DNA from 3 places in the Streptomyces hypolithicus genome. Region 3 is predicted to be linked to each of the others. Evidence: riboswitches for the same ligand, from Rfam matches in the RefSeq annotation. Region 3 holds a riboswitch; each other region holds the start of a gene.
What was found. A riboswitch is a leader RNA that binds a small molecule or an ion and turns the genes downstream of it on or off. The one in region 3 is predicted to bind cyclic di-AMP.
Positions count from the first base shown of each region.

Region 1: it holds a riboswitch for cyclic di-AMP, as region 3 does, so the genes downstream of both, ACU6WZ_RS03760 (LysM peptidoglycan-binding domain-containing protein) here and ACU6WZ_RS17360 (transglycosylase family protein) in region 3, are expected to answer to the same signal.
Region 2: it holds a riboswitch for cyclic di-AMP, as region 3 does, so the genes downstream of both, ACU6WZ_RS01295 (M23 family metallopeptidase) here and ACU6WZ_RS17360 (transglycosylase family protein) in region 3, are expected to answer to the same signal.

Region 1 is NZ_CM128811.1:769,372-776,488, forward strand. It holds gene scpA (methylmalonyl-CoA mutase) at 1-1,665, opposite strand, end outside; gene ACU6WZ_RS03750 (methylmalonyl-CoA mutase family protein) at 1,665-3,521, opposite strand; gene ACU6WZ_RS03755 (DUF6807 family protein) at 3,713-4,156, shown strand; gene ACU6WZ_RS03760 (LysM peptidoglycan-binding domain-containing protein) at 4,150-4,920, opposite strand; cyclic di-AMP (ydaO/yuaA leader) riboswitch at 4,923-5,085, opposite strand; gene ACU6WZ_RS03765 (glycosyl hydrolase 53 family protein) at 5,423-5,749, opposite strand; partial or broken gene ACU6WZ_RS03770 (sugar ABC transporter permease) at 5,828-6,013, shown strand; gene ACU6WZ_RS03775 (LacI family DNA-binding transcriptional regulator) at 6,158-6,643, opposite strand; gene ACU6WZ_RS03780 (ISAzo13 family transposase) at 6,703-7,117, opposite strand, start outside.
Region 2 is NZ_CM128811.1:247,151-254,267, forward strand. It holds gene ACU6WZ_RS01275 (Glu/Leu/Phe/Val dehydrogenase dimerization domain-containing protein) at 1-597, shown strand, start outside; gene ACU6WZ_RS01280 (TetR/AcrR family transcriptional regulator) at 697-1,326, shown strand; gene ACU6WZ_RS01285 (carbohydrate kinase family protein) at 1,425-2,339, shown strand; gene ACU6WZ_RS01290 (SGNH/GDSL hydrolase family protein) at 2,424-3,215, opposite strand; gene ACU6WZ_RS01295 (M23 family metallopeptidase) at 3,409-4,383, opposite strand; cyclic di-AMP (ydaO/yuaA leader) riboswitch at 4,388-4,556, opposite strand; gene ACU6WZ_RS01300 (tyrosine-protein phosphatase) at 4,972-5,793, shown strand; gene ACU6WZ_RS01305 (aspartate aminotransferase family protein) at 5,895-7,117, opposite strand, start outside.
Region 3 is NZ_CM128811.1:3,662,743-3,669,859, forward strand. It holds gene ACU6WZ_RS17335 (class I SAM-dependent methyltransferase) at 1-45, opposite strand, end outside; gene ACU6WZ_RS17340 (SurA N-terminal domain-containing protein) at 729-1,391, shown strand; gene ACU6WZ_RS17345 (nucleoside triphosphate pyrophosphohydrolase) at 1,446-2,465, shown strand; gene ACU6WZ_RS17350 (cytochrome P450 family protein) at 2,559-3,824, shown strand; gene ACU6WZ_RS17355 (transglycosylase family protein) at 3,938-4,918, shown strand; cyclic di-AMP (ydaO/yuaA leader) riboswitch at 5,186-5,357, shown strand; gene ACU6WZ_RS17360 (transglycosylase family protein) at 5,361-6,101, shown strand; gene eno (phosphopyruvate hydratase) at 6,381-7,117, shown strand, end outside.

The sequences.
Region 1 (7,117 bases), 2.9 Mb from region 3:
CAGGGCGTCGGAGATCTCCCCGACGGTGGCCATGGCCCGGGCGGCGTCGACGGCGAGGGCGAGCAGGTTGCCGTCCAGTCCCGGCCCCGGGGCACGGCCCGCCGCGTCGGTCAGTGCGCGCAGCGCGTCCTGGCAGGCGCTGTCGTCGCGCTCGGCCCGCAGCCGCTTCAGCTTGGCGATCTGCTGGGTGCGTACCGAGGAGTTGTCGACCTTGAGGACGTCGATCTGTTCGTCGGTCTCCACGCGGTACTTGTTGACGCCGATGACCGGCTGGCGTCCCGAGTCGATACGGGCCTGGGTGCGGGCCGCGGCCTCCTCGACGCGGAGCTTCGGGATGCCCGCGTCGATGGCCTTCGCCATGCCGCCGGCGGCCTCGACCTCCTGGATGTGCTGCCAGGCGCGTCGCGCCAGGTCATGGGTGAGTTTCTCGACGTACGCGCTGCCGCCCCACGGGTCGATGACCCGGCAGGTGCCCGACTCCTGCTGGAGCAGGAGCTGGGTGTTACGGGCGATGCGGGCGGAGAAGTCGGTGGGCAGGGCGAGGGCCTCGTCGAGGGCGTTGGTGTGCAGCGACTGGGTGTGGCCCTGGGTCGCGGCCATCGCCTCCACGCACGTACGTGTGACGTTGTTGAAAACGTCCTGGGCGGTGAGCGACCAGCCGGAGGTCTGCGAATGGGTGCGCAGGGACAGTGACTTGGCGTTCTTCGGCTCGAAGTCCTTGACGAGCTTGGCCCACAGCAGCCGGGCGGCACGCAGCTTGGCGATCTCCATGAAGAAGTTCATGCCGATCGCCCAGAAGAAGGACAGCCGCGGTGCGAAGGCGTCCACGTCCAGGCCGGCTTCCCGGCCGGCCCGCAGGTACTCGACGCCGTCAGCGAGCGTGTAGGCGAGCTCCAGGTCGGCCGTCGCGCCGGCTTCCTGGATGTGGTAGCCGGAGATGGAGATGGAGTTGTAGCGCGGCATCTTCTGCGAGGCGTACGCGAAGATGTCGGAGATGATCCGCATCGAGGGGCCGGGCGGATAGATGTAGGTGTTGCGGACCATGAACTCTTTGAGGATGTCGTTCTGGATGGTCCCCGCGAGCTGCTCCGGCGGTACGCCCTGCTCCTCCGCCGCCACGATGTAGAGGGCGAGGACGGGCAGCACGGCGCCGTTCATCGTCATCGACACGGACATCTTGTCCAGCGGGATGCCGTCGAAGAGCTGACGCATGTCGTAGATGGAGTCGATGGCGACGCCCGCCATGCCGACATCACCGGTCACCCGCGGGTGGTCGCTGTCGTAGCCGCGGTGCGTGGGCAGGTCGAAGGCGACCGAGAGGCCCTTCTGACCCGCGGTGAGGTTGCGGCGGTAGAAGGCGTTGGACTCCTCGGCGGTGGAGAAACCGGCGTACTGACGGATGGTCCACGGCTGGTTGACGTACATCGTCGGGTAGGGGCCGCGCAGATACGGCGCGACGCCCGGGTACGTCGAGAGGAAGTCGAGCCCCGCCACGTCGTCGTCGGTGTAGAGCGGCTTGACGGCGATGCCCTCGGGCGTCTCCCACAGCAGGTCTTCGGCGCTGCTGCCGGTGGACTCCTTCACGGCGGCGCGCCACTGTTCCTCGGTGGCCGTGGCGGGCGCGACGGAGCCCAGAGGCACCTGGGAGAAGTCGGGAATCTGCATTACGCCGGTGCTCCCATGCGATCGAGTACGGAGGTCAGGACGCTCACCGCGTCGCAGCCCGCGAAGATGTGGTCGTCGATTCCGGTGTGGCCGCCGGGCCGGCCCGCGATGAGCACCTGCCTCGCGCCTGCCGACCTGAGGGCGGCGGCGACCTGCTCGGCCTCCTGTGCGTACTGCGCGTCGCTGGAGCAGAGGCAGGCCACCTCGGCGCCGCTGCGCCGGAACGCCTCGGCGGCCGTGGCGGCGTCCACCGACACCGGGTCGTGGACCGGCTCGACGCCGCCGGCCTGGAAGAGGTTGCCGGCGAAGGCCACCCGGGCGGTGTGCGCGGACGCCGGGCCGAGCGCGGCGATGAAGACGCGCGGCCGGGCGCCGGTGGCGGCCAGGTGCGCGTCGGAGCGTGCGCGCAGCTCCTCGTACGCCTCGTCGCGGCGCACCCGGGGCAGGCCGCCGGACGGGCCGGCGGGCGCGGGCTGACGTACGACGGGCTTCTCGGCCAGGTTCGGGAACTCGCTGACGCCGGTGATCGGTTCGCGGCGTTTGGCGAGCTTCTTCTTGCGCTGCGCCCAGGTGGCGGCGATGCGCTCGCCGACGAGGCCGGTGGACAGCGCCGTCTCCTGGCCGCCCGCCCGTTCCAGCTCCTGGAAGAACGCCCAGGCCGCGTGGGCGAGTTCGTCGGTGAGCCGCTCGACGTACCAGGAGCCGCCGGCCGGGTCGGCGACGCGGCCCAGGTGCGACTCGTCCAGCAGGATCGTGGAGGTGTTGCGCGCGATGCGGCGGGCGAAGGCGTCGGGCAGGCCCAGCTCGTGGTCGAAGGGCAGCACGGTGACGGCGTCGGCGCCGCCGACACCCGCGCCAAGGCAGGCGACGGTGGCGCGGAGCATGTTCACGTACGGGTCGCGGCGGGTCATCATCACCGGCGAGGTCACGGCGTGCTGGCGCTGCGCGCCAGCATCAGCGGCCCCGCATACTTCGGCGACCCTGGCCCACAGGCGGCGGGCCGCCCGGAGGGTGGCGACGGTCAGGAACTGGTCGGCGGTGGCGGCGTACCGGAACTCCAGCTGCCGCAGGGCCGCTTCGGCCGGCAGTCCGGCGCCGGTGAGCAGTCGCAGGTACGCCGCACCGGTCGCGAGCGAGATGCCCAGCTCCTGGGCGGCGGACGCCCCGGCCTCGTGGTACGCCAGCGCGTCGACGGTCAGCGCCCGCAGCCCCGGGTACTGCTCGTGGCAGCGCCGCGCCAGCTCCGCGGCGTCGGCCGCGTAGCCGGGGTTCATGGCCTCGCCGGTGCGGGCGGCGAGCCCCAGGGGGTCCGCGCCGAGGTTGCCACGCGCCGCGTCACGGGCGACGCCCCGCTGCTCGTACTGCCGCAGCAACACGGCCGCGGCGGCGGCGGTTTCGCCGCCCGCGTCGAGGATGACGGGCGCCAGGTCGAGATAGACCCCGTCGAGGACCTGCGCGAGGCCGGTCACGGGCAGGCCGTCGCCGGCCCCGTCCATGGACAGCCACAGCGACGTCACACCGTTTTCGAGGTCCGCGAGCACGGCCTCGTTGGCGGGTCCTGCCTGGGCCGACGTGTGCCGCTGCCGCACGTCCCAGCCGCCCACGGGCCTGCCCCCGCGGACGTAGGGGGCGAAACCCGGGTATCCGGTGTCGGGGACGTCGGTGGGTGCCGTGTAGAGGGGACGGGCGACGAGCCCGTCGTCGAGCGCCGTCGCCAGCGCCTCCTCGGCCGCCGGGCCCGTAACGTCCTTGCCCGACTTGCGCAGTACGCCCTCGACGAGGCGCTGCCACTGGTCGTGGGAGGCGTCCGGAAACTCAGCGGCGAGCGAAAGCCCGTCATCGGGGAGAACCGTCATGCTCGGATGTTAGGACAGCGGAACGGATGAGCAGCAGGGTCTACGGCTGTGACCTTGCCCTCTCTGCCGGGGGCGCACGGCGCCTCGGGTGTGGCGGTCGCCCGCGACGTCCGCATGGTGACGCGCTGGCTGGAGCAGGCGCAGAGCTGAGACGGCCGGTCTGGATCAGGGCGCGTCCTGCGGGCATCCGCGTGCCGGGTCTCGACGGCGACGGCGAATGCCATGACGGCGCCGAGGACGGGGACCGCCAGTGGTGTCGCGAACCAGGCGGAGGCGGCCGTCACCGCGAAGCCGCCGACGATCAGGAGCGATCCCGTCGGCGTGTTCTCGTCGAGGCGCCGAGCACCCTCGTCTTCGCCGAAGCCCAGCACGCCCCGTGGCGGAACTCCCAGCCGAATGCCCAGCGGAACGCCCAGTGGGACGACGGCACCATGCACCCGTCGTCCCACTGGTTCGTACGCTCCGAGCCCACTCCCACCGTCGCCGTCTCCTGGGCGTTCCACGAGGAGTTCGCCCTGCCGCCCGGCGACAGCTTCTCCTGTCACTACCGGGTGGTGGTCGCCGACGGCGAGCCCGAATACGACCGGATCGAGTCGTTCCTCAGCCGGTCAAGGCACCTGACGGAATATCAGTAGGGGCCGTTCACATTGTCGATCGAGCCGTACCGGTCAGCGGCGTAATTGCACGCGGCCGTGATGTTGGCGACCGGGTCGTAACTGTCCTTGGAAGTGCCGGGAACCCAGTAGGCGTCAAACGTCGGCTTGATCACCTGAAGGAGGCCCTTGGAAGGCGTTCCGGCTGCGGCGTTGACGTCCCAGTTGTTGATGGCAAGGGGATTGCCGCCGGATTCACGGATGATGTTGCGGTGAATTCCCTCGTATGTACCGGGGATACCACGCTCGGCCATGATGGCCAGTGATTCCTTGATCCAGCCGTCGAGGTCGTTGGTGTACGTCGCGGCCTGCTGGGGGCGCTCGGAGCGGTCGGCGCGGGCGGACGTCGACGCGCGGTCCGCGTCGGCCTTCGCCGGGGTCGCCGCCTTGGCGGGAGCCTTGGCCTTCGGCTTGGCCGGAGCCTTCGCCGGGGCCTTGGCGCCGATGGTCAGCTTGAGACCGGGGTGGATCAGCGCCGGGTCGTCGCCGACGACCTTGCGGTTGTCCTTGTACAGCTGCTTCCAGCCGCCGGTCAGCGAACGCTTCTCAGCGATCTTCGACAGCGAGTCGCCCGCGACCACCGAGTAGGTGGCGGCGGCCTTCTGCGCGGCGGCGGGCTCGGCCGCCTGGGCGGTGGCCGAGCCGAGGATCGGCAGCGCGAGCACGGCGCTGCCGGCGCTCACGGCGACGAGGCCGCGGGCCAGCGGGCTGAACCTGGAACGATGGTGCTTACCCTTTGAGGGCATGACGAATTCCTCTCCGTCGCCTACGAGATGAGCTGTCGGGTTCGGACTGGAGATGTCCGGTCGCACGCAGCGTGCGACTTCACCCCAAGCCGTTCCGGATACCGGACCGGCGACTTAACTGGGTCTCCCGTTCCTGCCGTGCGTGAGTGTCGGGGGATTCCGGACGGTGGCAGGATTAGGCGGTCCGACCGGATTGACGGTGACGTTAAGCGAGAAAGGCCGCGGCGAACAAGCCTCGAATTCGGAAATGTAATCCGCGCAACAGGAAAGCCCCCGAAGAATGGCCTCGCAATTGATCTACAGGCCACTCAACTCGCTTCCGGCACAAGGGTTCCGTACCGGTCCGTGACGCCGCACACAGCTCGGCCCGCGTGACCCATGTCACCGGAACCGGCCAATTGATTTGTCCTTTTTGCTCCCCGAAGGGGGCAGGGCGTGGCGGTGCGTCACGCGTACGGAAAATCGCCCATATCGGAAATAGCAGGATGAAGTCATGGTCCGGTCAGGCGCAGTCCAGGCTCGCGGGCGCGCCGGGGCGTGCGGGGCACGCCGGGCACCGTTGCGCAGCCCCTTCACCGGCCCCCGTGGGCCGGGTCGTGTGGTGCGGCGGCGGACTGCTCGGCGTAACGTCACGCGGGTTGGCGGCCTGACCCGCCGGCGTGGCCGGATAGCGGGACATCAGCTGATCGGCCCTGGCGACGTTGTTCTCCAGGTCGCCGTCGTTCACGAGGGTGTGCGCGCACGCCGTCTCAGCGACCAGGACCGGCTTGCCGTACCGGGCGGACGCGTCGTCGAGGTTGGCCTGAGGCCGGACAGCGGCCCGTGCCAGACGCCCTGCTGCACCGCGTTGTCGAACCGCCCTGCGGTGTGCCCGCGTTGAGCCGGGCGGCGAAGACCAGCCCGGCCAGCGCGGGCCTCCGGCGGCGTCGGGACCGTACTGGGCGCGATCATCGGCGGGCTGGTGCTCGGTGTGCTGAACAACGGCATGTCGCTGGTCGGCATCGGCACCGACTTCCAGCAGGTCATCAAGGGCCTGGTGCTGCTCGCGCCGGTCGGCTTCGACGTCTACAACAAGCGCAAGGTCGGCTCCTGACCCCGGCACTGCGCTGAGTACGGCGGGCCGCGCGACGTACGGGTGGCTAATTCCTTCACCCAGCGGCCCGCTGATGCGCGGACGGCGGTGTCGGCGTTGAATGGGAGGACGGAGTCCGCGTCGGAGCCCCTCCCGAAGCGAGGATCATGTGAGCGCAGACAGCCAGACCGCCACGGTGGGCACCCGGGATTCGCTGCCTGCGCCTACGGCGACCACGGGAACGGCCGTCGACAGCTTGGCGACGGCCCGCACCGCCGGGGTGTGCGGCGCGATCACGACAACGCCTTCGACGCCCTGGTCCCTGAGCCGGTCCACGGCCTCCTGGATGGAGCGGCTGTCCAGGGAGCGCAGGCTCGCCACGCTCACGAAGTAGCCCGCGCTGCGCGCCGCCTGCTCTATGCCGTCCAGCATGGAGGCGGGGCCGTACAGGGCACTGCCGAAACTGACCACACCGAGGGTCTGGGAACGGCGGGTGACCAGGGCGCGGGCAGCGACGTTGGGGCGGTAGTCGAGTTCCCGGATCGCGGCGAGCACCCGGTCACGGGTGCCCGGACGGACGTGCGGGGCGCCGTTGAGCACGCGCGACACCGTCTGGTGGGACACTCCGGCGACCCGGGCCACGTCCGCCATCACTGGCTGACGCGATTCCGGTTCTGCGCGTCCCGCTCCCACTCAGGGCCTGCGGATCATTAACTCGCCGTCTTGATCTCCGGCGGGAGGGCGATGCCGACCGCGCTCGCGTGGTCGTAGAGGTGTGCCAGTGTGGCGAGTTGGCAGCTGGCCGCCGTGATGGTGTGCTCCATCGTCTTCAGGAGCTGGCGGATGTCGCGGATGCGCCTGTTGATCGTCTCGGGGCAGACGCCGAAGAGGGTGGCGACGGCGACTTGGGGCAGGCCGAGCCGCTGGTGGAGGACGGTGGCCAGGAGCCGGTCGGCGAGGGTGAGCATGGGGCGCCGGCCGGTGCCGGGGGCCTGGAGCCGTGGGCGGTGACCGCGCCGTTTATCCAGGTTCTTCTCGCGCTGGTCCTCGTGGAGCGTGGTCATCGTGGTGATGAGCGTGTCCCATTCCTGGGCCGGCATTCCGGTCAGGGCGGGGTGGCAGAGC
Region 2 (7,117 bases), 3.4 Mb from region 3:
CTGGGAACGATGGGCGGCGCCACCGCCCGCTTCCTGTCCAAGGCCGGGCTGAAGATCGTCGCGGTGGCCGATGTGCTGGGCACGGTCGCGAACCCGGACGGGCTGGACGTCGAAGCGCTGCTCGCCGCCCGTGACGCGTACGGCGCGGTGGACCGGGCCGTACTGCGCTCCGACGACCAGGAACTGGCGGGCGACGCCTGGCTGTCCGCGGAGGCGGAGGTATTGGTTCCGGCGGCCGTGTCGTACGCCGTCGACGCGGCCAACCAGCGGCGGATCAAGGCCCGCTGGGTCGTCGAGGCGGCGAACATGCCGGTGCTGCCCGAGGCCGAGGCGCTGCTGGCGGAACGAGGGGTGAGCGTGCTGCCGGACGTCGTCGTGAACTCGGGTACGAACGCCTGGTGGTGGTGGACGCTGTTCGGGGACATCGGCCCCGACCCGGACGAGGCGTTCGCGTACACGCGGAGCTCGATGCGCACCCTCGTCGGCCAGATGCTGGCGCGGGCCGAGGCGGACGGCACGACGCCGCGCGCCGCCGCCCACGCGATCGTCGACGACCGGCTCCCGGTCATGGCGGAACGGTTCGGCTGGTACCGGTGACGCGTACCGGATCGGGGCCCACCGGATCGGGGCCCGCCGGATCGGTCGTGGCTGCGCAGTAGGGGCAGGTGGGACGCCCCCGTGTGTAGGGTTTGCCGGGTGGCGAGAGTGCGGTTGAGCGTGGAGGAACGGCGCGAGGAACTGCTGCGTGCCGCGGTCGGACAGATCGAGGCGCGGGGAGTGAGCGCCCTGCGCATCGCCGATGTCGCTTCTGCCCTCGGCGTGAGCAACGCGCTGGTGCTGTACCACTTCTCGACCAAGGAGAAGCTCGTCGGCGCCGCTTTCGTGTACGCCGCGGCCGGCGACCTCGCGCAGCTGCGCAAACTGCTCGGCCGGCGCACCAGCGCCGTACGCAGACTCCGGGCCGCGATCCGCTGGTACGCACCGGCCGGGCAGGCCAAGGGATGGAGGCTCTGGATCGAGGGCTGGGCGGCGTCCTTGCGTGAGCCGGTGCTCCGCGAAGTGGCCCGCGACCTCGACCGGCAGTGGAAGGCGGCGCTGACCGAGGCCATCAGGGAGGGCGCGGACGCCGGTGAGTTCCGGTGCGAGGACCCGGCGTCGGCGGCCTGGCGGCTGACTGCGCTGCTGGACGGGCTCGCCGTCCAGATGATGTCGTACGCGGGAACCCCGGTAGCTCTGACCCGGGGCACCATGCTGGAATGGGCCGAGGACGCGCTCGCCCGCGAATTGGGCATCGATCGCGCGGCGCTGGCGGCGGCCGCCCGCTGACAAGCTGACCAGGGGTGTCACACCACCTGTCCCGTTGATCTCAGTCCCTTTGATCCGGGAGCAGTTCATACTGGGCCGCGGAGCCGGAAGGGGTTGCGATGTCGGAACAGCAGTCTGTGCACGCGGTGTATGACGTCCTGGTCGTCGGCGGCAGTGGGGTGGACACCGTCGTCCGCGTCGATTCGCTGCCCGTACCGCTCGCGGATTCGCTTGGCGTGCCACCCATCCGGGAGTGGCCGGGGCACACCGGCGGCAATGTCGCGCTGGGCTGCCGGGCGTTGGGGCTTGAGGTCAAATTCATCGACTTCATCGGGGATGACTGGATCGGCGGGCAGGTCAGGGAGCGGCTGGCCAAGGGTGGAGTCGATTTCGAGCCGCTGATCTCACCGGCGGGGACCCGGCGCGCGGTCAATCTCGTGGACAGCTCGACGGGCCGCCGGATGTCGTTCTACGACGCCCGCGACCCGGGCGGCCTGCGGATGCCGCGGGACTTCTACCTTCCGCATCTGCGGCGTGCCGGTCATGTCCACCTGTGCATAGTGGACTTCGCGCGTCATCTCCTCGACGACATCGAGGAGCTGGGTGTTCCGGTCTCGACGGACCTGCACGACTGGGACGGACTGGCCGACCACCACAGGGAGTTCGCGCTCCGCTGCGATCTGGTGTTCCTCAGCGCTGCCGGCGCCGGGGAGCGGATCGCCGCCGTGATGCGGGAAATCCTGCGGGAGGGACGGGCCGAGGCCGTGGTGGCCACGGCGGGCGCGGGCGGCTCGTACCTGCTGACGCGGGACGGCAGCCGCACCCCACGGCCGGTTCCCGCGACGGTGCCGCCCGGCCCGGTGGTGGACTCCAACGGCGCCGGGGACGCCTATGTCAGCGGATTCCTGTACGGGCGGCTGGCCGGCCAGGGCCTTGAGGAGTGCGCCCGGCTGGGCGCACGCGCCGGAGCCCACGCCTGCACCACGGAGGGAAACACGGCCCTGATCGGCGCGGGCGACCTCCTGTCCCCGTAGGGCGCCGGCCTCACGTCTGGCACAGGGGGGCGCACGCCCCTGGCCGAGACTGAACGTCAAGGCCACCACGCCCTGCTCAGCGCCTCAGAGCGGCAGCAGGTCCGGGCGCTTCGCCGCCACGTGATCCCCCGAGCTCTCCCGGCGCAGCCGCCGCCCGATCCACGGCACCAGGTGTTCGCGCGCCCACTGGATGTTGTCTCTGCGCGCCTCCAGCGAGTTGCGCGGCACCTGCGGCGGCCACACCTGGTCGGGGTCGGCGGGGACGTCCAGGCCCAGCACTTGGCCGGCCCGCAGCGCGACCCGGGTGTGGCCCTCGGGCGAGAGGTGCAGGCGGTCGCCGTCCCAGGCGCGTCTGTCCTGGACCGACTTGAGGGACCACAGGTCGAGCACCGGGCAGTCATAGCGGTCGGCGACCGCGCGCACATGCGCCGTGTACGTCGCGATCTTGCCGCGCAGATGGCGCAGCACGGGAACGTCCCGAGTGTCGAAGCCCGTGGTCACCATGACGGTGCCGACGGCCTCGGTGAGCTCAGCGACCGCTGTCTCGAAGCGCTCGGCTACGTCGTCGGGGTCACTGCCTGGCCGGATGATGTCGTTCCCGCCGGCGCAGAAGCTCACCAGATCGGGGGCGAGCTGCCGCGCCCGCGGGACCTGCTCCGCCACGATCTGGTCGAGGAGGCGGCCGCGGACCGCGAGGTTGGCGTAGCGGAAGGTGTGCTCGGGGACGCGGTCGTCGAGGAGTACGGCCAACCGGTCCGCCCAGCCGATGAACGTACCGCCGGGCCCGGGGTCGCCGACGCCTTCGGTGAAGCTGTCACCGATCGCCGCGTACGACCCGATGGCGCCTGCTCTGAATGATCGCGAATCGTCTGCCACGTCGGCACATCCTTCACCGGCGGACGTGACCTACGCCACCGTAGGGAGGGGGTGACGCAGCGTGAGATACGACACGGGTCAGGTTCGGCCAACCCGGAATACGCCTTTGAACGCACGTAGGCCCCTTTCCTGCCGCCTGGGGGTGAGCGGCAGAGAAGGGGCGTACGGGCATGGAGCCGTCGCGGGGCGAGCGTCAGATGGAGACGCCGTTGCCGCGCAGGTAGGCCAGCGGGTCGACGTCCGAGCCGTAGCTCGGGCCGGTCCGGATCTCGAAGTGCAGGTGCGGGCCGGTGGAGTTGCCGGTGCTGCCGGAGAGGCCTATCTGGGTGCCGCCTCCGACGCTCTGGCCGGAGGAGACGGACAGCGAGGAGAGGTGGGCGTACTGCGAGTAGCGGCCGTCGTCGTGCTTGATGACGACCTCGTTGCCGTACGAGCCGCTCCAGCCGGCGGAGACGACGGTGCCGGTGGCCACGGCCTTGACCGGGGTGCCACTGGAGGCGGTGAAGTCGACGCCCGTGTGGTAGCCGCTGGACCAGCTGCCGCCGGAGGCGCGGTACGGCGTGGAGACGCCCGCGTCGACCGGAGCGGTGAAGCCGGATCCGTTGCTCTGGCCGGAAGCGGCCGCGTTGGAGGCGCTGTTGGCGGCGGGCGCCTTGGCCTCGTCCTTGGCCGGCGCGGGCGCGGAGTCCTTGGCCGAGGACTTCGAGGGCTGCGACGGCTGCGACGACTTCTCGGACTTCGACGGCTGGGCGGGCTTCGCGGGCGCCTGCGGCGCGGAGCCGGACGCCTTCGCGCCGATGGTCAGCTTCATGCCGGGCAGGATCAGCTCGGGGTTGCCGCCGACGACCACACGGTTGTCCTTGTAGAGCTTGTGCCAGCCGCCACGCACGTCCTGCTCTTCGGCGATCTTCGACAGATAGTCGCCGGAGACCACGGAGTAGGTCTTGGTGCCGGCCTTCTTCGCGGCGGCCTTCTCGGCGGCGGCCGCGGGGGCCGCCTTGCCGAAGGACGCGGCGGACGCGGAGGCCGGGGCGGCCTTCTCCGCGGCGTTCGCGCCGGTCACGGTCATGAACGGAAGTGCGAGAGCCGCTCCGCCCGTGCCTGCGGCGATAAATCCGCGGGTGATCGAGTTCGGCCTCTGGCGGCGGTGCTTACCCTTTGCGGGCATGGGGTATTCCTCTCCGGCGCCTACGAGGTGAGCTGTCGGGTTCGGGCTGGAGATGCCCGGCCGCGCTGATGCGCGGCTTCACCCCGAGCCGGTCCGGACCAAAAACTTCCGAATGCCGGCGTACTTACCTGGTTCCCCCGCTCCTGCCACACGTGAGTAGGTTCGGATTCCGGGCGGCGGCAGGATTAGGCGGTCCGCCCGGATTGACCGTGACCGTAAGCCGACCGGCCTTCCCCGTACAAGCGAGCTCATTCGCCCAGCCGTTGAGCGAGGGGAATTCGCGAGGGAATTGCCGTCACACTCCGTGGATTACGGATCTTCTCCCCCCGCCTGCGGAAAGGCATTTGTATCCGGATCTTCGCCACGCACGGTCACGAATGAGATCCTGCTCACCAGCGGCCCGCCCGCCCCTCCGTCACCTCCCTTGCACACAACGGGCGTTACGGTGATATGACCCGATTCGCCCCAACTGTCAGATACGCCTGAAGCGCCTGGCCAGCGGCGATGATCGCCACGGCCACGGTGTCGTATCGTCGAAACTCGCCGAAGTCGGCGAGCAGCGCCGACGGCAGACTCACAGGAGCCCACGTGTCACAGCAGGTGCCGCAGGTCCCGTCGGCAGCGCCCGAGCTTGCCGCAGTGCGCAACTTCCGTGATGTGGGCGGCCTGCCGACCGTGGACGGGCGCCGGGTGCGCTCCGGTGTCCTTTTCCGCAGCGGTCACCTCGCACACGCGACGGCGGCCGATGCGGCGTTTCTCGGCTCCCTCGGTCTTCATACGATCTTCGATTTCCGCAACGAGGCGGACCAGAAGCTGGAGGGCCCGGACATCGAGCTGCCGGGTGTGCGCAACGTGAACCTGCCGCTGACCGACCCTGCCGACGGCGCGGTGTTCTGGAAGATGGTCCGGGACGGGAACCTCGACGAGCTGCGCGAGATCCTGTCCGACGGCAAGGCCGCGGACCGGATGGCGCAGACGTACCGCGTGATCATCAAGGAGCGCACGGCCGAGCACAGCCAAGTGCTGCAGGCGCTCGCCGAGGACAGCGTGCCCGCCCTGATGCACTGCGCGGCGGGCAAGGACCGAGCGGGCCTGTCGATAGCGGTGGCCCTGCTGGCTGTCGGCGTCGAGCGTGACGCCATCGAGGCCGACTACCTCAAGTCGAACGACCCGAGCCGCCGCTACCGGGTGAGCCGCAGCGACAGCTCCCCGGCCGGAATGACTCCCGAGGTCATGGAGCTGCTGAGGCCGCTGTTCGACGCCCGCGCGGAGTACCTGAACGCCGCCTTCGAGACCGTCCAGGAGGTATGGGGCTCCACCACGCGGTACCTCGCGGAAGGACTGGGGCTCAGCGCCGAGACCCGCGAGCAGCTGCGGACCCGGCTGCTCGTCCCGAGCGACGAGAGCTGAGCGACGAGAGCTGAGCGACGAGAGCTGAGGGCCCGGCCGCGGGGGCCGGGCGGGCTGCCCCTACCTCGCCTGCTGGGCCGGGCCGCCCACCTCCGGCCCGCCTACCGGTTGGCGACCGCCTGCTTGACGAGCGTCCTGCCGAAGTCCCACATCAGTCCGCCGCCGCTGTGCGCGTCGTCCATCACGGCGGTGAAGGCGCGGACGAAGCGGTCCACCTCCTTCTCCCCCACGGTCAGCGGCGGAATCAGCTTGATGACTTCGAGGTGGTCGCCGGACACCTGGGTAAGGATGCGGTGCTTGTGCAGCAGCGGTGCGACGACCATCTGCGCGAAGAGCCCCTTGCGGGCGGCCTGGAGCATCGTCCAGCGGCTGCGCAGCTTCAGCGAGGCCGGCCGGCCGAACTCGATGCCGACCATGAGGCCCCGTCCGCGTACGTCGTGCAGCAGCTCGTAGCGCCCGACGAGCGCGGTCAGCCGCTCGCGCAGCAGGTCGCCGGTGCGCCGGGCGTTGGCGACGATCTCCTCGTTCTCCATCACCGACAGCACGGCGAGACCCGCCGCCATGGCCTGGGCGTTGGAACCGAAGCTGGCCGAGTGGACCAGCACGCGGTCCATCGAGGAGTAGACCTTCCGGAAGATCCAGTCCTTTCCGAGAGTCGCGCCGACCGGCACGTACCCGCCCGAAAGAGCCTTGGCGACGCACAGCAGATCGGGCTCCACGCCCTCCTCGTGCTGGTACGCGTAGAAGTCGCCGGTCCTGCCCAGCCCTGTCTGGACCTCGTCGGCGATCAGCAGGGCCCCGCGCCGGTGGAGGAGTTCCTGGGCGGCGCGCAGGAATCCGGGCGGGCAGGCACGTACGCCCTTGCCCTGGATCGGCTCGACGACCAGGCCCGCCACGTCGCCGCGCTCCAGCTCCCGCTCCAGCGCGGCGAGGTCTCCGAGGGCGATCGCGGTGTCGGGCAGCAGTGGGGCGAATCCGTCGCGGAAGCCGCTCTCGCCGTTGACGGAGAGCGAGCCGGCCGTCAGGCCGTGGAAGGCGTGGGCGCAGTAGAGGATTCTGGGGCGGCCGGTCGCGTACCTGGCGAACTTGAGCGCGGTCTCGACGGCCTCCGTGCCGCTGTTTCCGAAGAAGACCCGGTCCAGGTGCGGGCTGTGCGTGAGCAGCTTCTCGGCGAGCAGTCCGGGCAGCGGCTGGCAGTCGAAGCGCGTGAGGTCCGCGAGGGAGGCGTCCAGTACGTCGTGCAGTGCTCTGCGTACGACGGGATGGTGGCGGCCGAGGCCCATCACCCCGAAGCCGGCGAGCATGTCGAGGTAGTCGTTGCCCT
Region 3 (7,117 bases):
GCGCAGAGCCCACCTCGTCAGCCGGTTGCGCAGCAGAGATGGCATGCGGATTTCGCCTCTGGCCTCGGTCCTGTGGGTAGCCGACCGTAAGCGGTAACTCATGCCGCTCAGACAACGACGACATGTGCGGCAGATGAAATCCTCATGCAGCTCCCGCCCCGCCGCTTCGGAGCACACTTCCAACTCCCCGAGGTGCCGGGGCGCTCCCCGCAGGGTTTCGAACACAGTGGCGGCGCTTCGGAGCACCCCGCCCAGCTTCCCGAGGTGCCGGGAGGGGACGTGTCGGGGCGCTCCCCGCAGGGTGTCGAACGCAGAGTGGCCGCACAGAGCAACCCCGCCGAACGTTCGGCACCCGAGGAGACGCCCCGGCACGGCACCGACCCCGAACCTCCGGCCCGCCGCCGACCCCACCGCCCCCAAGAGACCGCGCATCCCCGAACCCGCACGAATCGTTGGGCGAATCAGTGGCCCGGACCAGTCCGACTGCCTAACGGCCTGGTGCGCGATAGGGGACGGGCCCGCGACGCCGGCTACGGCACCTCGCCGCGCTGGCGAAACGCCCTGATAGCTCCGCTATGAGGACGCTCCGCCGCCTTGCGATGCACCGCTTCCGACGCCGCGGGCTGATCCGCCCCCTATCGCGCACCAGGCCGTAACATCCATCATCGCAAGGTCGTTCGTCGCACTTTCGTAGCCATTACCGCACGATCACCGCCGGGAGGCACCCTTTGCACCGCCGCCGTCGCACCGCGTTCTCCCTCTCCGCCGCCCTGCTGGCCGCGGCGCCGTTCCTCGCCGCGTGCGGCAACGAGGCACATCCAGGAGCCGCGGCCGTCGTGGGCGGCGGCCGTATCGAGGTCTCCGCCCTCCAGGCGCAGGTCGAGGACGTGCGTGAGGCCCAGCAGGCCTCCCCGCAGGCGGCCCAGATGATCGGCGCGACCGGTCAGCTCGGCCGCGCCAAGCTGTACGACCTCGTCGTCGACCGGATCGTGCAGCGCGCCGCCGACGACGCGGGCGCCACGGCGAGCCGCAAGGAGGTCCAGGCCGCGCGGGCGGAGGCGGCCCGGCAGGCGGGCGGCGAGAAGCAGCTCGCCGCGATGTACCTCCAGCAGCGCGGGGTGGCCCCCGACCAGATCGACGCCGCGCTCCGCCGGGACGTGCTCGTCGGCAAGCTCGCCGCCGCGATCGGGGCGACGAACTCACCCGAGGGCCAGCAGAAGGTGAATGAGGCGTTCGTCGCCGCGTCCAAGTCGCTGAACATCGACGTCAACCCGCGCTACGGCACCTGGGACGACCAGAAGATGCAGCTCGGCGACTACAAGGCCCCGTGGATCACCCAGGTCACCAAGGAGGACACCCCGGAGGCCCCGGCCGCCCCCGAGGGCGCGTAGGCGCACCCCGCCCCGGCCCGACCGGTTGTCGGACGGCCGGGGTACTTTCGAAGGGTGACCAGCGAAACTCCCGCACCCACCCCCGCCACCCCCGGCCGCATCGTCCTCCTCACCGCCAGCCACCGCGTGGCCCCCGGCCTGCTGTCCTGGCCCGCCTGGCAGACGCTGCGCACCGCCGACCTGGTGCTGTGCGCCGACGCGGAGCACCCGCAGCTGCCGTACCTGCGCGAGGCCGGCGTCGCCGTCGAGCACGCGGCGCCGACCGCGCAGCAGCTGGTCGACGCGTGCGCGGGGGACCGCACCATCGTCGTCATCCCTGCGGGTGAGGCCGGCTCCGGTGCGGGCGACCAGGCCCTGACCGACGGCCTCGCCCGGCTGGCCGGGTCCGGCAGGGTCCAGATGCCGGACCTGGAGCTGCTCCCGGGCTCGTACGACCTGCCGGGCGCCCGCCTGCTCGACCTGATCCAGGTCATGGACCGCATTCGCCTCGCGTGCCCGTGGTCCTCGCAGCAGACCCACAAGGGCCTCGCGAAGTACGGCATCGAGGAGGCGTACGAACTCGTCGAGGCGATCGAGGACGGCGACCGCGACGAGCTACGGGAGGAACTCGGCGACGTACTGCTCCAGGTCGTCTTCCACGCGCGCATCGCGCAGGAGGACGCCGAAGCCCCGTTCTCCATCGACGACGTGGCGGGCACGATCGTCGACAAGCTCATTCACCGCCACCCGCACGTCTTCGGCGACGAGACGGCCGAGACGCCGGAGGAGGTCAAGGCGCACTGGCTGCGTACGAAAGCGGTCGAGAAGCAGCGCGACTCGGTCACGGACGGCGTCCCCCTCGGCCAGCCCGGCCTCGCGCTCGCCGCGAAGCTGTCCTCACGCGTACGGAGCGCGGACCTGGACGTCACGCTCCCGACGGGCGAAGGCGCCGGCTACGAACTCCTGGCCCTGGCGGTACGGGCGGAGGCGGCCGGTGTCGACCCGGAGGCGGCCCTGCGCGCCGCGGCCCGCGCGTACCGCGACGCGATCCTGACGGCGGAGGCGGCAGCGGCGGCGGAGACAACGCCCCGGTGACCGGCGCCCCGCCCCGCCGCCGGGGCCCGCTCCTCGATCACCGGACAGGCACTCACGCGGCCTGAGAAACGCGCGGCGGCTACTGTCGGGGGCATGCCGGACCAGCCCGTACCCCCCGCTCCAGACCTGTTCACCTGGGAGTTCGCCACCGACCCCTATCCGGCGTACGCCTGGTTGCGCGAGCACGCCCCCGTGCACCGCACCACCCTCCCCAGCGGGGTCGACGCGTGGCTGGTGACCCGGTACGCCGATGCCCGGCAGGCGCTCGCCGACCTCCGGCTGTCCAAGGACCCGGCCCACCACGCCGGATCGGCGCACGCCAAGGGCAGAACGGGCATCCCGGGCGAGCGTAAGGCCGACCTGATGACGCATCTGCTGAACATCGACCCGCCGGACCACACCCGGTTGCGGCGCCTGGTCTCCAAGGCGTTCACGCCGCGCACGGTGGCCGCGTTCGCGCCGCGCGTGCAGGAGCTGACCGACCGGCTCATCGACGCGTTCGCGGAGAAGGGAACCGCAGACCTCATCCACGACTTCGCGTTCCCACTCCCCATCTACGCGATCTGCGACCTTCTCGGCGTGCCCCGCGAGGACCAGGACGACTTCCGCGACTGGGCGGGAATGATGATGCGACACATGAAGCCGGGACAGGGCAGCGGTCCCCGTGGCGGTGTCGCCCGCTCGGTCAAGAAGATGCGCGACTACCTCGCCGAACTCATCCACCGCAAGCGCGAGGCCCCGGGCGACGACCTCATCTCGGGCCTGATCCGCGCCAGCGACCACGGCGAGCATCTGACCGAGAACGAGGCCGCCGCCATGGCCTTCATCCTTCTCTTCGCCGGGTTCGAGACGACTGTCAACCTCATCGGCAACGGGGTCTACGCCCTCCTGCGCAACCCGCGTGAACGCGACCGTCTGCAGCGCGCCCTCTCCGCGGGCGACACCGGCCTCCTCGCCACCGGGGTCGAGGAACTCCTGCGGTACGACGGCCCGGTGGAGCTCGCCACGTGGCGGTACGCCACCGAGCCACTCACCCTCGGCGGGCAGGACATCGCCGCCGGCGACCCGGTACTCGTCGTACTCGCCGCCGCCGACCGCGACCCCGACCGCTTCGACGACCCGGACACGCTGGACCTCTCACGACGCGACAACCCGCACCTCGGGTACGGCCACGGCATCCACTACTGCCTCGGCGCCCCCCTCGCCCGACTGGAAGGGCAGACGGCGATCGCGACGCTGCTGCGGCGTCTGCCGGATCTGCGGCTTGCGGTGGAACCGGACGATTTGCGGTGGCGTGGGGGCCTCATCATGCGCGGACTGCGCACGCTGCCGGTGGAGTTCACGCACCACAGCGAGTGACGACGCGTCACATTTGAGACCTTCACGTGATCTCTGCTCCATCGACTTGTGACAGACGTTCGAGTACGGCTACGTTCACCGTCAACCTCAGCCGTCACTCGAAAGGCCACCGCATGCGCTCCGGGAACGGTAGACACCGCCGACCCCGTCAGGCCCCAGCCCTCGTCGTCGCGGCGGGAGTCGCGGGATCGGCCATCGCCATTCCGCTGCTCGGCGCGACCGGCGCGAACGCTGCCGAGGTCACGACCTGGGACCGGGTCGCCGATTGTGAGAGCGGCGGCATGTGGAGCGCCGACCTCGACAACGGCTTCTACGGCGGACTCCAGATCTCGCAGGAGACCTGGTCGAGCTACGGCGGTACGGCCTACGCTCCGCGCGCCGACCTCGCCAGCCGCTCGCAGCAGGTCAAGATCGCCGAGAAGATACTGGCCGCGCAGGGGCCGCAGGCGTGGCCGAGCTGCGCGCTCATCACCGGCCTGACGGACAGTGACAAGGCTGCCCCCGCAGGCGGCTCGGCCGCCACCCCGTCTCCCGGCGAGACGTGGGCCCCGGAGGCGCCGGACGCCCCTGCCGACGGCAAGACCAAGAAGAGCGACGGCACCGACAGCACCGACGGGACCGAAAGCACCGAGAAGAACGGCGACGAGCCCCCGAAGCGCGACGCGTCGGAAGAGCCCGCCGAGCCCGCCCGCTCCGCGCCACCGGCCCAGCCCTCCGCGTCCGACGACGCCCCCGCCGCCGAAGCTGAGGACTCCGAGGCTCCGGCCGACCAGGACGCCTCCTCCAAGGGCAAGCACCGGGGTGAAGAGGCCCCGGAAGGCTCGGGCGACGTAATCGGCGAATCGGGCGAAAAGCGCGAATCGGGGCGCCATGCCTCGCGAGGTGACGCTTCGACACGTGACGGCTCCGGCACCGGAGCCGCTCCGGGCGTCGAGAACGCCGCGTACACCGTCCGCGCCGGCGACAACCTCTGGGCCATCGCCGACGCGCACGAGGTCCCCGGCGGGTGGCCGGCGCTCTACGAGGCCAACGACAAGGCCCTTGGGTCCGATCCGGACCTCATCATCCCTGGCCAGAGCCTCGATCTGGGCTGAAATCGGGGGTTTTTCGGGCCGTAATGTCCCGGTTGGGGCAAGTGAGACAAGGGTCTCTTCGCCTCAACTGGCGTGTCTGGCCCGGATGGTCCGTTTGTGCCCCCTCTGACCTGCGTCGATGAGGGTCGGAGGGGGGCAAGGAAGGGTGGTTGGCCCCCCATGTCCTTCTTTGAACTTCGGAACCTCTTGTGTCTACGGTCTGACCGCTCGCCACCGCGGGCCCCGTCGACCGTCACGCCGAATCCTGCCGTCGGTCGGGGGGAACCGACGCGTAAAGCGCCGTAGGCAGGAGCGGGGGACCCAGGTAAGTGCCGGGCCCGGCCCGTCGAGAGACGGAACGGAACCGGCTTGGGGTTAAGCCGCGCGCTAGGTCGCGCGGCCGGGCAACTCATTGGCCCGAACCCGACAGCTCACCTCGTAGGCGTCGGTGAGGAGATGTCGCATGCTGTTTTCCGGCAAGGCCAAGCACCGTCGCCCGTCCAAGGCCACTCGAATCGCCGCGCTCGCCGGCGTCACCGGCGCCGCTGTCGTCGCCCCGCTGATGGGTGCGTCGACCGCTTCCGCAGCCTCCGTCTCGACCTGGGACGCCGTCGCCCAGTGCGAGTCCGGCGGCAACTGGTCCATCAACACCGGCAACGGCTACTACGGTGGCCTGCAGTTCTCGGCCTCCAGCTGGGCCGCGGCCGGTGGCACGCAGTACGCCCAGACCGCCGACAAGGCGTCGAAGTCGCAGCAGATCGCCACCGCCGAGAAGCTTCTCGACATGCAGGGCCCGGGCGCCTGGGCCTGCGCCGGTGAAGGCGGCCTGACCAACGACGGTGTCGACCCGGGTGTCGACACCTCCGGCTCCTCCGAGCAGAAGTCCCAGCCGGCGCAGCAGCAGCCCGCCGCCCCGCGCGAGACCGAGCAGCCCGCCTCGCGCAGCGAGGTCCGTTCCGAGCCCGAGGCCCAGCCCGAGGCCCAGCCCAAGGCGCAGCCGAAGGCCGAGACGGCTCAGCCCGCCGCGCCGAAGAGCTTCGAGAAGGGCGACGGCGAGTACAAGGTGAAGTCCGGCGACACCCTCGGCAAGATCGCCAAGGCCGAGAAGGTCAAGGGCGGCTGGGAGAAGGTCTTCGAGCTGAACAAGGACATCGTCAGCGACGCCGATGTCATCTACCCGGGCCAGCAGCTGCACCTCAGCTGATCGGCTGACCCGGAACCCCGAGCACCCCGGCACGGCGCGCCTTCCCCCCCGAACGCGCCGGGCCGGGGTTTCGGCGTTACCGCCCCGGTGCCGTTACCGCCCAGTCCTTGGACCGGGCACGGTGCCGCGCCGCCAAGAGTTCATCCCCTATTACGGGTATTCGGGCGCGTTCCCGTCCCAGCGGGCGAGCGAACGGCAGGCCGCAGCCCGCAAGCCGGATAGGCTCTTGCCGCAAGGCCAAAGCGACCCTGCACCCCTAGCGTCACATCCCAGAAGGAGATGCTCGTGCCGTCCATCGACGTCGTCGTAGCCCGGGAAATCCTGGACTCCCGAGGCAACCCCACGGTCGAGGTCGAGGTCGGCCTCGACGACGGCAGCACCGGTCGTGCTGCTGTCCCCTCCGGTGCCTCCACCGGAGCGTTCGAGGCCATTGAGCTTCGCGACGGTGACCCCAGCCGCTACCACGGCAAGGGTGTCGAGAAGGCCGTCCTCGCCGTCATCGAGCAGATCGGCCCGGAGCTCGTCGGTTACGACGCCACCGAGCAGCGCCTGATCGACCAGGCGATGTTCGACCTGGACGCCACCGAGAACAAGGCATCCCTTGGCGCCAACGCCATCCTCGGCGTCTCCCTGGCCGTCGCGCACGCCGCCTCCGAGGCCTGCGACCTGCCGCTGTTCCGCTACCTGGGTGGCCCGAACGCGCACCTGCTGCCCGTGCCGATGATGAACATCCTCAACGGTGGGTCGCACGCCGACTCCAACGTCGACATCCAGGAGTTCATGATCGCGCCGATCGGCGCCGAGTCGTTCTCCGAGGCCCTGCGCTGGGGCACGGAGGTCTACCACACCCTCAAGTCCGTCCTGAAGACCAAGGGCCTGTCCACCGGCCTCGGCGACGAGGGCGGCTTCGCCCCGAACCTGGACTCCAACCGCGCCGCGCTCGACCTCATCCTTGAGGCCATCAAGCAGGCCGGTTACGTCCCGGGCGAGCAGATCGCGCTCGCGCTCGACGTCGC